Regions from separate parts of the Paenibacillus sp. GQ49 genome, predicted to be linked through region 1. Evidence: riboswitches for the same ligand, from Rfam matches in the RefSeq annotation. Region 1 holds a riboswitch; the other holds the start of a gene.

What was found. A riboswitch is a leader RNA that binds a small molecule or an ion and turns the genes downstream of it on or off. The one in region 1 is predicted to bind glycine.
Region 2: linked by a shared signal. The riboswitch ahead of gcvT (glycine cleavage system aminomethyltransferase GcvT) and the one ahead of sdaAB (L-serine ammonia-lyase, iron-sulfur-dependent subunit beta) in region 1 are both predicted to bind glycine.

What each region holds. Positions count from the first base shown of each region.
Region 1 is NZ_JCAXEL010000012.1:44,195-50,111, reverse strand. It holds gene AC6CIF_RS19975 (response regulator transcription factor) at 1-21, shown strand, start outside; gene AC6CIF_RS19970 (sensor histidine kinase) at 18-1,508, shown strand; gene AC6CIF_RS19965 (LolA family protein) at 1,510-2,601, shown strand; glycine riboswitch at 2,751-2,875, shown strand; glycine riboswitch at 2,880-3,016, shown strand; gene sdaAB (L-serine ammonia-lyase, iron-sulfur-dependent subunit beta) at 3,152-3,841, shown strand; gene sdaAA (L-serine ammonia-lyase, iron-sulfur-dependent, subunit alpha) at 3,831-4,808, shown strand; gene AC6CIF_RS19950 (alpha-glycosidase) at 4,987-5,917, opposite strand, start outside.
Region 2 is NZ_JCAXEL010000020.1:92,007-97,923, forward strand. It holds gene gcvPB (aminomethyl-transferring glycine dehydrogenase subunit GcvPB) at 1-455, opposite strand, end outside; gene gcvPA (aminomethyl-transferring glycine dehydrogenase subunit GcvPA) at 587-1,942, opposite strand; gene gcvT (glycine cleavage system aminomethyltransferase GcvT) at 1,939-3,075, opposite strand; glycine riboswitch at 3,293-3,393, opposite strand; glycine riboswitch at 3,397-3,519, opposite strand; gene gcvH (glycine cleavage system protein GcvH) at 3,863-4,255, shown strand; gene AC6CIF_RS25915 (PTS mannitol transporter subunit IIBC) at 4,676-5,917, shown strand, end outside.

The DNA.
Region 1 (5,917 bases):
GTGGGGGAGCCTGAGGAATGAAGTTGAAGTACTGGTTAATGCTTGCCTTCCTCATTGTAATGCTGCTGCCTGTCGTCGCTGGGTGGGCGCTGTACTCCCTGTATAACTATTACAATGATCAGCGTGCCGTAACGGAATATGTAGAGTTGTCCGGACAATTGGCTCCTATTGAACTGGCTTTATCTGACCCGGGACTGTACCAGCTGCACTCGCCTGATGCTTTCGCTGCACTCGCCGAATTGGAGAATGGTCGGGTGAACTTTGATCTGTATTTACCAACAGGGATTCGGGTGTACACATCAGGGGGGAGTACATGGTCTGCTGGAGCTTACACCGTTGGGGGGGCGGAGCTGTATCGTAATTTGTACAACTTACAGATTCGTCATCGTACATTCTCGTTGAAGAAACCTGTATGGGAAAAAGGCGAATTGGTGGGTATTTACGAAATCGTCATGCTGCGTGGAGATTGGCTGGAAGGCATATCCTTGCGGACTACCTGGGTCATGAGTCTCGCTGCTACTTTCTTTATCCTGTTATACGGAACAGTGCTGTGGCTGCTATCCCGAAAGCTCTTTCGGCCGATGAAATATCTCATAGAACGAATGGATGCTTTTGCACGGGGAGAGGCTGCTACGGATGTGGTACCTGTTCGTCATGATGAAATGGGCATCTTGCTCCAACAGTTTGATGCAATGCAAGACAAGATCAGACATACTCAGGCCGATGTGGAGAGGGAGCAAAAAGAAAAAGAGCTCATGATCGCCTCGTTATCCCATGATCTGAAAACACCGTTGATGTCCATTAGTGCCTATACGGAAGTACTTAACGGTGATCGTCAACTGAAACGACTTGAAAGGCAGGAATATCAGGATGTGCTGCTCGGAAATGTGGAGCGGATGAAACAGATGATTAGTGAACTTGAGATGTATACGGCGCTGGGTTCCAGTGAATCGGAGATGGCCATGGTTAAGGTGGAAGGTGAAGAGTTTTTTGATATGCTGCTTGGGAGCTATGAGGGACTTGCAGAGCGTGGTCAGATTGACGTGAAGATGGATGTCCGCACAGATCAACTGTACCGAGTTCATCCCGAACAACTGATGCGCCTGACAGATAATCTGATAAATAATGCACTACGCCACACAAGGACGAACGGTGTAATGGGACTAGGGGTTATTGCTTCAGATTGGGAGCTTCCTGAATGGATTATTCCTTCGCTTGGAGCTGAATTGGATAACTACAGGGCGGGAGCAACATTGATTATAGTACAAAATGAAGGTCCTGCTATTCCTGAGGAACAGCTCATTCGTATCTTCGAACCCTATGTTCAACACCAGAATCAGGAGGAGAAGACGTATGCAGGTGGTTCGGGATTGGGATTGAGTATAGCCAAACGGGTTGCAATAAAGCACGGAGGGGATATGCGCATGTGGTCATACGAAGGATATGGAACGCTGGCAGCATGCCGATTGCCTGAACATGGAGAATGTAAACGCAGAGAGGGTGGATAAGATGATGAAAAAAGGATGGATGATGCTGGGTACTGCTATGTTGGCAGGCGCCTTGCTTGGAGGTTGCGCGGAGAAGGATATGCTGGCTATGTCAGGAGATGAGATGATTGAGAAGGTTGTCTCAGCAGAAACAGAACCCGCCTCGTATTATGCGGAAGGTGTGATGAAGATATGGGCGGATGACAAGCTGACTAACACGATGCAAATTAAGGAATGGGTAGATGGTGAAACCGGACGAAAGCGCACGGAAACATCAGAGAATGGCAATGTCAGTTACGCAGTTAATGATGGAAAGAAGATCATCATATATGAAAAAGAAACAGGGGCAGCATATTCCATGGATGCATCATCCGTGTCACAACAACCTAATCAAACCCAGAAGCAAATATTGCTCGATCAACTAGAGCGGTTACGTACTACGCATGATGTGAATATGATAGGACAGGAGAAACTTCATGGACAGGACGTCATTCATATTGAATTGACACCAAAAGAAGAAGGCGCATTCTCCATATCTTCAGAGTATTGGGTAGATCCCAAAACGTGGATGATTGTCAAAGTAAACAGCGCGTATGGGGATGGAAAATCAGAAATGGTCTATGATCCGATTCAGTATGACCCTGAATTCACAAAGGATACTTTCGTAATTGACATCCCTGAGGAGGTCGATGTGAAGGACTTGACCGATATGATGCAGAATTCCGAAGTGACCCTAGAGGAAGCGGAAAAAGCGTTGGAACAGCCGTTCCTACAGGACATGAGTGGAGAATTCGAACTATCACGGATCGAAATGTCTACATTGCGCGGTGAGCTGAGCAGAGATGAAGTAACCTTGTATTATGTAAGTAACGACAAGGTAGAAGTCAGCCTGACGGTATTCAAGATGCCGGAAGAAAATGTGGACGATACACTAATACCGGATGAAGCCGAGATTAAGGTTCGTAACACCGAGGGTTCATATATGAAGAGCATTCGGAACATATCATGGAGTGAGAATGGCTTGCGGTACTCCATCATGGGTGAGAACGAAGGATGGACGAAAGAGAAGCTTCAAGCTTGGATAAATGAATTGAAGCTGCCTAATCATTCCTAATGATTTGATAAAGATGGTAATTATACGTCACTTTTATTGACATATAATGTGTAGCATATTAATCTGTAAGTATATGTACCAGATATGATCCAATTGAACAGAAGACACACGTTCGATGTGAGTTGAACGAGGAAGTGAATATAAGCGGATGATAACGAGCGGGAGAGACCTGGGTTAGCCGAGCAAAATGGCTAGTTTTCAGGCACCGAAGGAGCAAGCCGCTGCGCACCCGGCGCAGTGGTTAATCTCTCAGGTAAATGTACCATCGTTGGACGCAACTCTGGAGAGTGCGCGAACTGCGCCACCCAAGGGGTATATGATCAGTCAGCCCGGTGAACTTGTCTGTAATCGCAGGCAGTGCACCCTTGTCGTGAGACACTGTTGATCGTGAAACTCTCAGGTATCGAGGACAGAGAGAGGGCCTAAGGCCTTCTTCTGTCCTTTTTTGATGTCATCATACCCTAAATAAGGGCATTGTGGATGGAACTCCTGGATCGAAATGACGAATACATTTTACCAAGATGAATCATGATTAAATGGAGGGTTACAAGTGCGATTTAAAGATGTTTTCTCAATTATTGGTCCGTCGATGACGGGGCCTTCAAGTTCACATACAGCTGGTGCAGCAAGGTTAGGAAGAATTGCTCGTCAGTGGCTGGGATGTACGCCAGATCGTGCACGGCTGACGTTATACGGTTCATTCGCTGATACGTATCAGGGGCACGGAACAGATCTGGCACTGATCGGCGGTCTGCTGGATTATGTCACAGACGATCCGCGTATCCCGGATGCAGAACAATACGCAGAGGAAGCGGGCATGGAGGTTGAGTTCTATACAAGTGGCTTGCCTGCTCCTCATCCAAATACAGTCAAAATTGAGTTATGGCATGGAGAACGTGCCTGCTCCTTAATCGGTGCATCCATTGGTGGTGGAAGCGTATCGGTGCATTCGATGAATGATTTTCGTGTTCAGATTAGTGGTGAGTTTCCAACACTCGTTCTGCGACATGCGGACAAAGCAGGGGTGCTTGCATCCGTAACGTCCACGATCAGTTCATCCGGGGTTAACATCGGGTATATGCAGGTGGACCGGAAAGCCCGTGATGGCGAAGCACTTACCGCAATGGAAATGGATGGTGTGCCTAATCCTGATATGCTCAAGCGTCTAAGGGAGCTGGACCATGTGCTGGACATTCGTGTTATCGATTTGAAGAGAGGAGTTGATTCGGATGCGGTTTAAACATTTGCACGAACTGAATACGATCTGTACAGCGGAATCCAAAACCATTGCTCAGCTGATGATCGAGGAGCAGGTTCAGGAGACCAATACACCGGAAGCGGATGTTGTGAAGCAGATGTCTGAATATTATCAGGTGATGAAGGAAGCGGTACGCAAAGGGTTAACGGAAGATACGACATCACGCAGTGGATTAACAGGTGGAGACGGCAAAAAAATGGCCGAGTACATTCGCAAGGGTGAGACTTGTTCAGGAGATGCTTCCGCACTTGCCATGGCGTATGCCCTGTGTGTATCTGAAGTGAATGCCTCCATGGGTCGGATCGTGGCAACACCAACAGCCGGTTCCTGCGGCATCATCCCCGGTGTGTTTATTAGCACACAGGAGCGATTTGGCTGGACGGACGAACATTTGGTGAACGGGTTGTTCTGTGCGGGAGCGATTGGTTATGTTATTGCCAACAATTCATTTATCTCCGGGGCCGAAGGTGGCTGCCAGGCGGAAGTGGGTTCCGCGATCGGCATGGCTGCGGGTGCCATGGTTGAACTGCGTGGAGGTACACCGGAACAGGTCGTTCATGCCGTTGGTTTGGCGTTAAAAAATACACTGGGCCTTATCTGCGATCCGGTCGCAGGCCTTGTTGAAATCCCGTGCATCGTCCGTAATGGACTGGGTGCAGTTACGGCGCTGGCTGCGGCTGACATGGCCCTGGCCGGAGTGCGTAGTGCCATTCCGTCAGACGAAGTCATCGATGTCATGCTGGAGGTAGGCAGTGCGATGCCGAGCCGCCATCGGGAGACAGCCCAAGGCGGGTTGGCCCAGACGCCAACAGGCCGCAAAATGATGCAAAAGCTGGCTAAACCAAAGGCAAAGCGTGCAGAGCCTGAGCAGGAGTCGAAGCCAGTGGATTCTGACACAACTACAAGTGGGGCGGACAATGCTCAAGTGGACAAGGATACTCAGGTTTAAGCTGAACCGCACCGATATATAAATCAGTGACATTATGGTGTATAACGGCGAATACAAAATTACAAAACAAGCGTCCGCGAACCCGAATCCGGGTTATGCAGGACGCTTGTTTTATGCTGCCAGATGAAGCGAAGATAAGCTACTTAGATGTGACTTCAGATGAATGTGTATTATGACTCTAGTTCTGACTCACAGCCGTACTCAGTACGGCATATCCATACGCGGGCAGTTCAATGGCGAGTACGCCATCTTCCTTGGCGGTACGATGGTTTCCGCCGAATAACTCGGTCCACTCCTCGTCACCAGCCTCCAGCTCGACAATAGCCGTCTCTTCTGATCGATTGAACAGAACCAGAATGCGTTCCTCCTCATTTTGTCGCTCCAATACCAGTTGGCTGCCATCGGGACGAGCCTGCAGGAAACGAACGGTGCCTTCTGCACGCAAGGCAGGATGAGCATGACGCAGGGAGATCAGTTTCTGATAAAAGTCGAACAGTTCTCGGTCCTGCTTCGCTTCATCCCATTCCATGCATTTACGGCAGCCTGGATCATGTTCGCCGTCCATGCCAATCTCGTCTCCGTAATAGATGCACGGAGCGCCCATATAACTGAACTGGAATAACGCAGCCAGCTTCATCTTGCGCTGGTCGCCTTCACACAGCGTGAGCAGCCGCGGGGTATCGTGGCTGTCCAGCAAGTTGAACGCTACCTCGCTGGCTTGAAGCGGATAACGGGACAACTGTCGTCCGATGGAGTTCGCGAACTGTTCGGCGTGCATTGTATTTTTCACAAAGAAAGCATTCACGGCATCGGTAAACGGATAGTTCATGGACGCATCGAACTGGTCGCCTTGCAGCCAGGAGGAGGACTCGTTCCATACTTCGCCCAAAATGTAGGCATCCGGGTTAGCGGCTTTGACTACACGGCGGAAATCGCGCCAGAATGCATCGTCCACTTCGTCTGCCACATCCAGCCGCCATCCGTCCGCGCCCACTTCCTTGATCCAGTACTCAGCAACCTCCAGCAGATAGGCCTTAACTTCGGCATTCTCCGTATTCAGCTTTGGCATGTGCGCTTCGAATCCGAAGGTCTCATACGTTGGAATGCCA
Region 2 (5,917 bases), on a different contig from region 1:
CCACGACCTTCGTGGTAGGCACGAATCATCATGAGTCCAGTCCATTCTCCATGGGCACCAGCGGCTGGTTGCAAGGTCACAGCGTCCATACCTGTCAGACCTGCAAGGTCGTTTTGCAACGTATATAACAGTTCAAGTGCACCTTGAATGCTGGATTCATGCTGGTACGGATGGATTTTGGCGAAACCGTTATAACGGGCCACGTCCTCATTGATCTTCGGATTGTATTTCATTGTACAAGAGCCCAGTGGGTAGAATCCGTTATCTACGCCGAAGTTGCGGCGGGACAATGCGGTATAGTGTCGAATAACATCTACCTCAAACACTTCCGGCAGTGCTGCTGCTTCCGAACGGAGCATTTCCCGGGGAATCAACGTATCGGCAGCCTGACGAGGAACATCACATTCTGGCAAGGAATAAGCGACACGTCCAGGGCTGCTGAGTTCAAAAATCAATGATTGTTCTGGAGCAGGAGATAAGGTCTGTGCACTAAATGTTGTATCCGTCTCAGGTTGAACCGAAGTGGAGACAGAGGTACCTGTTACCGATTGTCCTTGTACCGATGTTGTCGTTGTCGTTTCCTGAGTCACAGCAATCCCTCCAATGCTCGTGCGAATTCGTCAATCTCTTCCTTAGTGCGCCGTTCGGTAACAGCAATCAGCATATGTCCGGAAAGCTCCGGATAATCACGTCCGAGTTCGTAACCACCAATAAAGCCCGCATCCAGCAGTTTCAACTGAAGACCATCCACATCGGTTCCTTCAGGAAGCTTAATTACAAACTCATTAAATGTTGGTGCATTAAAAGTAAGGCTAACTCCAGGAATCGCAGTTAATGTATTGAGGGTGTAATGACTCTTTTGCAGATTCAGATCCGCGACATCGATCATACCCTGTTTACCCATGATGGACATATACACAGATGCGCTGAGCGCAAGCAAAGCTTGGTTGGAACAGATGTTGGATGTCGCCTTTTCGCGGCGGATATGCTGTTCACGTGCTTGCAGTGTGAGTACAAAACCACGTTTGCCGTTGCGATCGGTTGTTTGGCCTACAATTCGGCCAGGAATTCGGCGCATATGAGGCTGGGATACGGCGAAATATCCGCATGTTGGGCCGCCGAGTGAAGCGGCGATGCCGAGGGGCTGCGCATCACCTACAACGATGTCGGCACCCAGCTTGCCTGGGGCTTCCAGCAGACCCAGCGATAGCGGGTTGGCACTTACAACGAGCAGGCCCTTGTGCGCATGCACGAGGTCGGCAGCCTGCTTCACATTTTCCACGGCACCAAAGAAGTTCGGACTCTGGATCATGACAGCAGCGGTATCGTCTGAGATGGCGGCTTGCAGAGCATCCCAGTCAGTTACTCCATCCTTATAACCAATCTCGACAATCTCCAGACTTAATCCGTGCGCATATGCCTGCAATACCTGACGGGCTTCCGGATGAACGGTACGGGATACGATAAGTTGTTTGCGACGTGTTGCTGCTGCGGCGAGATTACCGGCTTCCGCAAAAGCTGTTGCGCCGTCATACATGCTGGCATTGGCTACAGCCATACCGGTTAATTCACAGATGTAGGACTGAAACTCGAAAATGGCCTGTAGTTCACCTTGGCTGATCTCAGGCTGATAAGGTGTGTAGGCAGTGTAGAACTCGGAACGGGAAATGACATGATTGATGACGGAAGGAACATGATGATCGTATATACCTGCGCCGAGGAAGCTGGCGTGTGTTTCGAAATTGGCGTTGGCGCCGGCTTGTTTGGACATATGACGTGTCAGCGCATATTCATCAAGTTTGGAGGATACGGGCAGCTCGCCCTGATAACGAATCTCCTGCGGAATGTCCTGAAACAGATTCTCCAGCGTATCCACACCGATGGTTGCGAGCATGGCGCTCTGATCTTGCTCAGTCATGGGAATGTAGCGGTGCTTGCTCATGCTTGATCAGCTCCTTGAGTAGGTGTCTTCGACGTACGTGTCCGTTTATGAAAAGGGGTCTTCACGACCTCGGCTTTTAATTTCTTGCCGCGAATCTCAATCTCAAGCGGGGTTCCCAGCGCAGCGTATTTGCTGTCGATGAGGGCAAGCCCCAGATTACGCTTCAATGTAGGTGATTGTGTGCCTGTAGTAACTTCACCAATCTGTACGCCTTCGGCGTAAATCGGATAGTGGGGCCGGGGAATACCACGCTCCAGCACTTCGATGCCGACCAGTTTGCGGGCAGGCCCGTCAGTTTTTTGCTGTAACAAGGCTTCGTATCCGATAAAAGGTCCGGCATTCAGCTTCACAAACATGCCTACGCCAGCTTCGAGCGGAGAGATGGTTGCCGACAATTCCTGTCCATACAGGGGGAGCTTCGCTTCAAATCGTAGTGTATCCCGGGCACCAAGTCCGGTTGGTACGAGTCCGTGACCTTCACCCGCTTGCATTAACCCATTCCAGACCACAGCGGCCTGATCTGCAGGAATATATAGTTCAAAGCCATCTTCACCGGTATAACCGGTACGGGACAACAGTAATTTTACTCCACATACTTCAGCATCCTGCACAAAACGAAACGGTTCAATCGTGGATACATCCGTATCTGTAACTTTTCCGATAATATCTACAGCCAGTGGTCCTTGCAGGGCGAGTAGCGCCGTCTGCTCCGAATCGTTGGTCATGCTTACGCCGGGGATCAAGTGCTCTTGCAGCCACGCCCAATCCTTGTCGATGTTGGAGGCGTTAACCACGAGCATATAATGCTGATCTTCCAGCTTATACACGAGCAGATCATCCACCACACCGCCATCTGGATAACACATCAGGGTGTACTGTGCTTGACCGGGAACCAGCGTGGTCACATCATTGGTCGTCATTTGTTGCAAAAAAACTTCGGCCTGCTCACCCTGTACTGTGAATTCGCCCATATGGGATACATCAAACAGTCCAGCACGCTCGCGTACCGCTTCATGTTCTTTCTGGATTCCGCTAAATTGTACCGGAAGCTCCCAGCCTCCAAAATCAATGCACCGTACGCCTTCATATTGCTGATATAGTGGGAAGAGTGGTGTTCTAAGCAAATCGGACATCAAATCACCTCGTTATTGGCCGTCAGCCAGCCTGATATACAATCGTGGATCAATGAACCAGGGTATTTTTAAATTTTCAGCTAGATAATTTCATCACATAAGTATGGTAAGGCAGCTATGGCAGCGCCATTCTACATCCTGTTTTTCGTTTTTTTGGGAAAAAGGAAAAGGACAGGCCAAAGAATCGGCATGCCAAGTAGCACGCTGTATTCTAAGGCTCTGTCCCTTGTACCTGAGAGTTACCCCGCTGCGTTGTGCAGCAGGTTTCCCCTTGGGTGATCATAACGCCCGCACAGGGCGAATAGATGCTCTCCAGAGTTGCGTCCCGTAAAAGTCCTTTTGCCTGAGAGATTCACCCCCGCTTATCGGTGGTTTACTCCTTCGGCGTTACCTCATGTGCATCCCGAATCGGGTGTCACGGGTAATCTCTCCCTTTACATTCATCCGCGGGTATATCATGGTCCAATAAACACATTTACTCCTCTCATTAAAACGTGAATCCACTACCGATGTCAAGAACGATATCATAGATAATGATTTAAAACCGAATATTTAATCTATTTTAGGTATTATTGTTCGTGTATTTATAAAGAGTGCGCTTACTATTCTAATATTCACCAGTATATGAAGAAAGAGTGTAATCCGGTTACAGGATTTAGAGGTGTTCAGCAAATAAATTGTGAGGTATCTTGACATTTGATTCAAAAATATCATACGCTATGTTCTGGGAAAAAGGTTAAGGTCAAAGAACGCATGTACTCATTAATGAAAAGCGAGGCGGATATCGATGAGCGAATTGAAAAGTGATTTCCTGTACAGTGAAGAGCACGAATGGGTGCAAACCGTAGGGGAGGATACTGTACGTATTGGCATTACCGAGTTCGCGCAGCATCAGCTGGGTGACATTGTGTTTGTGGAATTGCCTGACCTTGAAACCAATGTAAAAGCAGAGGACAGCATTGGAACGATCGAATCGGTCAAAACGGTGTCGGACTTGTTTTCTCCAGTCACTGGTTCAATCATTGCGGTGAATGATTCGTTGCAGGACTCTCCTGAACTTGTGAACAGCTCTCCTTACGAGGAAGGCTGGATGATTGAGATCCGTGTTGAGGGAGATCTGACAGCAGCATTGTCTACATTGATGAATGCAGACGCGTATCGGAAACATACGGAAGAATAGTATCAACGAACTTGTACTTATTAACATATATTTTATAACCAAATGAAATGAGCTTCATATTGTTTCGACCTGTGTGAGCCTGATAGCTTGCACAGGTTTTTTGTGCTTTCCAACAATGGTTTTGAATGTGGATTGAAGCAGATTGTGGATGTAAATCAACTGATTGGACCAAGCTATAGGTTAGAAAATGATTCTGGAAATGATAAAAGTCATAGGCAAAAAAAGCCTTGTGTATCAATGGGTTCAGCCATTATGCATCGATTAAAACGATTACATAACCTAATGTTGTCATCATTGTTCATGACGAAAGTACGCTTTCATTTCATTGAACAGGAGAGCATTCTCGCTTAGGATTACAGCAGGGGAGAAATGATACCCCTTTCATAAATCATAATCACTTGATCCAAGGAGGATAATACAATGAGTAATTTGGACCAAACGTCCAATTCCAAAGGTGGGCTACGGGTAGGTGTGCAACGTTTTGGCCGATTCCTGAGTGGTATGGTCATGCCGAATATGGGAGCGTTCATCGCCTGGGGATTAATTACAGCCATGTTCATTCCAACAGGCTGGTTCCCTAACGAGACGCTTGCACAGCTAGTTGATCCGATGATCAAATATTTGCTGCCACTGTTAATTGGTTACACCGGGGGTACGATGGTGCATGGTCAGCGTGGTGGTGTCGTGGGTGCCATTATGACCATCGGGGTCATCGTGGGTAGTGATATCCCGATGTTCCTCGGTGCCATGATTGCCGGACCACTGGCAGCATGGATCATCAAAAAGTTCGATAAATCGATTGAAGGTAAAATTAGAGCCGGATTTGAAATGCTGGTTAACAACTTCTCAGCCGGTATTATTGGCGGGATCTTGGGGATTTTTGCTCTACTGGGCATCGGGCCTGCTGTAGAAGCGATTAGCAAAGTATTGTCTGCCGGGGTACAAGGCTTAATGAATCTGGGCTTGTTACCGCTGGTCAACCTAATCATTGAACCAGGTAAAGTATTGTTCCTGAACAATGCAATCAACCACGGGATTCTGACACCGATTGCAACAGATCAAGCGAGAGAATTAGGGCAATCCGTATTATACATGCTTGAATCGAACCCGGGTCCGGGACTTGGTATCTTGCTTGCTTACTGTTTCTTCGGACGCGGAATGGCCAAATCTTCTGCACCAGGTGCCGTTATCATTCATTTCTTCGGGGGAATTCATGAGATCTACTTCCCTTACATTTTGATGAGACCGATTCTGATTCTTGCCGCAATTGCGGGTGGCGTCGCAGGTACATTAACATTCATGCTCACCGGAGCAGGACTTGTTTCGGCACCATCACCGGGTAGTATTATCGCGTATTTCCTCTTAACACCAAAAGGTGGATACCTGCCGATGCTCGCAGGGGTGCTTGTAGCAGCAGTCGTATCCTTCCTGGTTGCAGCAGTGTTGCTGAAAACGGGTAAACAAAAAGACGAAGATCTGGAGTCCGCATCCAGTCGGATGAAAGACATGAAGAGTCAAGGAACCGTGCCAAACGCTGGTATTACGGCTAATCAACGTGAAGCAGCCGCAGATATGGCTTCTTCTACAGTGAAAACAGACGTGAAGAAAATTGTCTTCTCCTGTGATGCAGGCATGGGGTCAAGTGCCATGGGTGCTTCCATT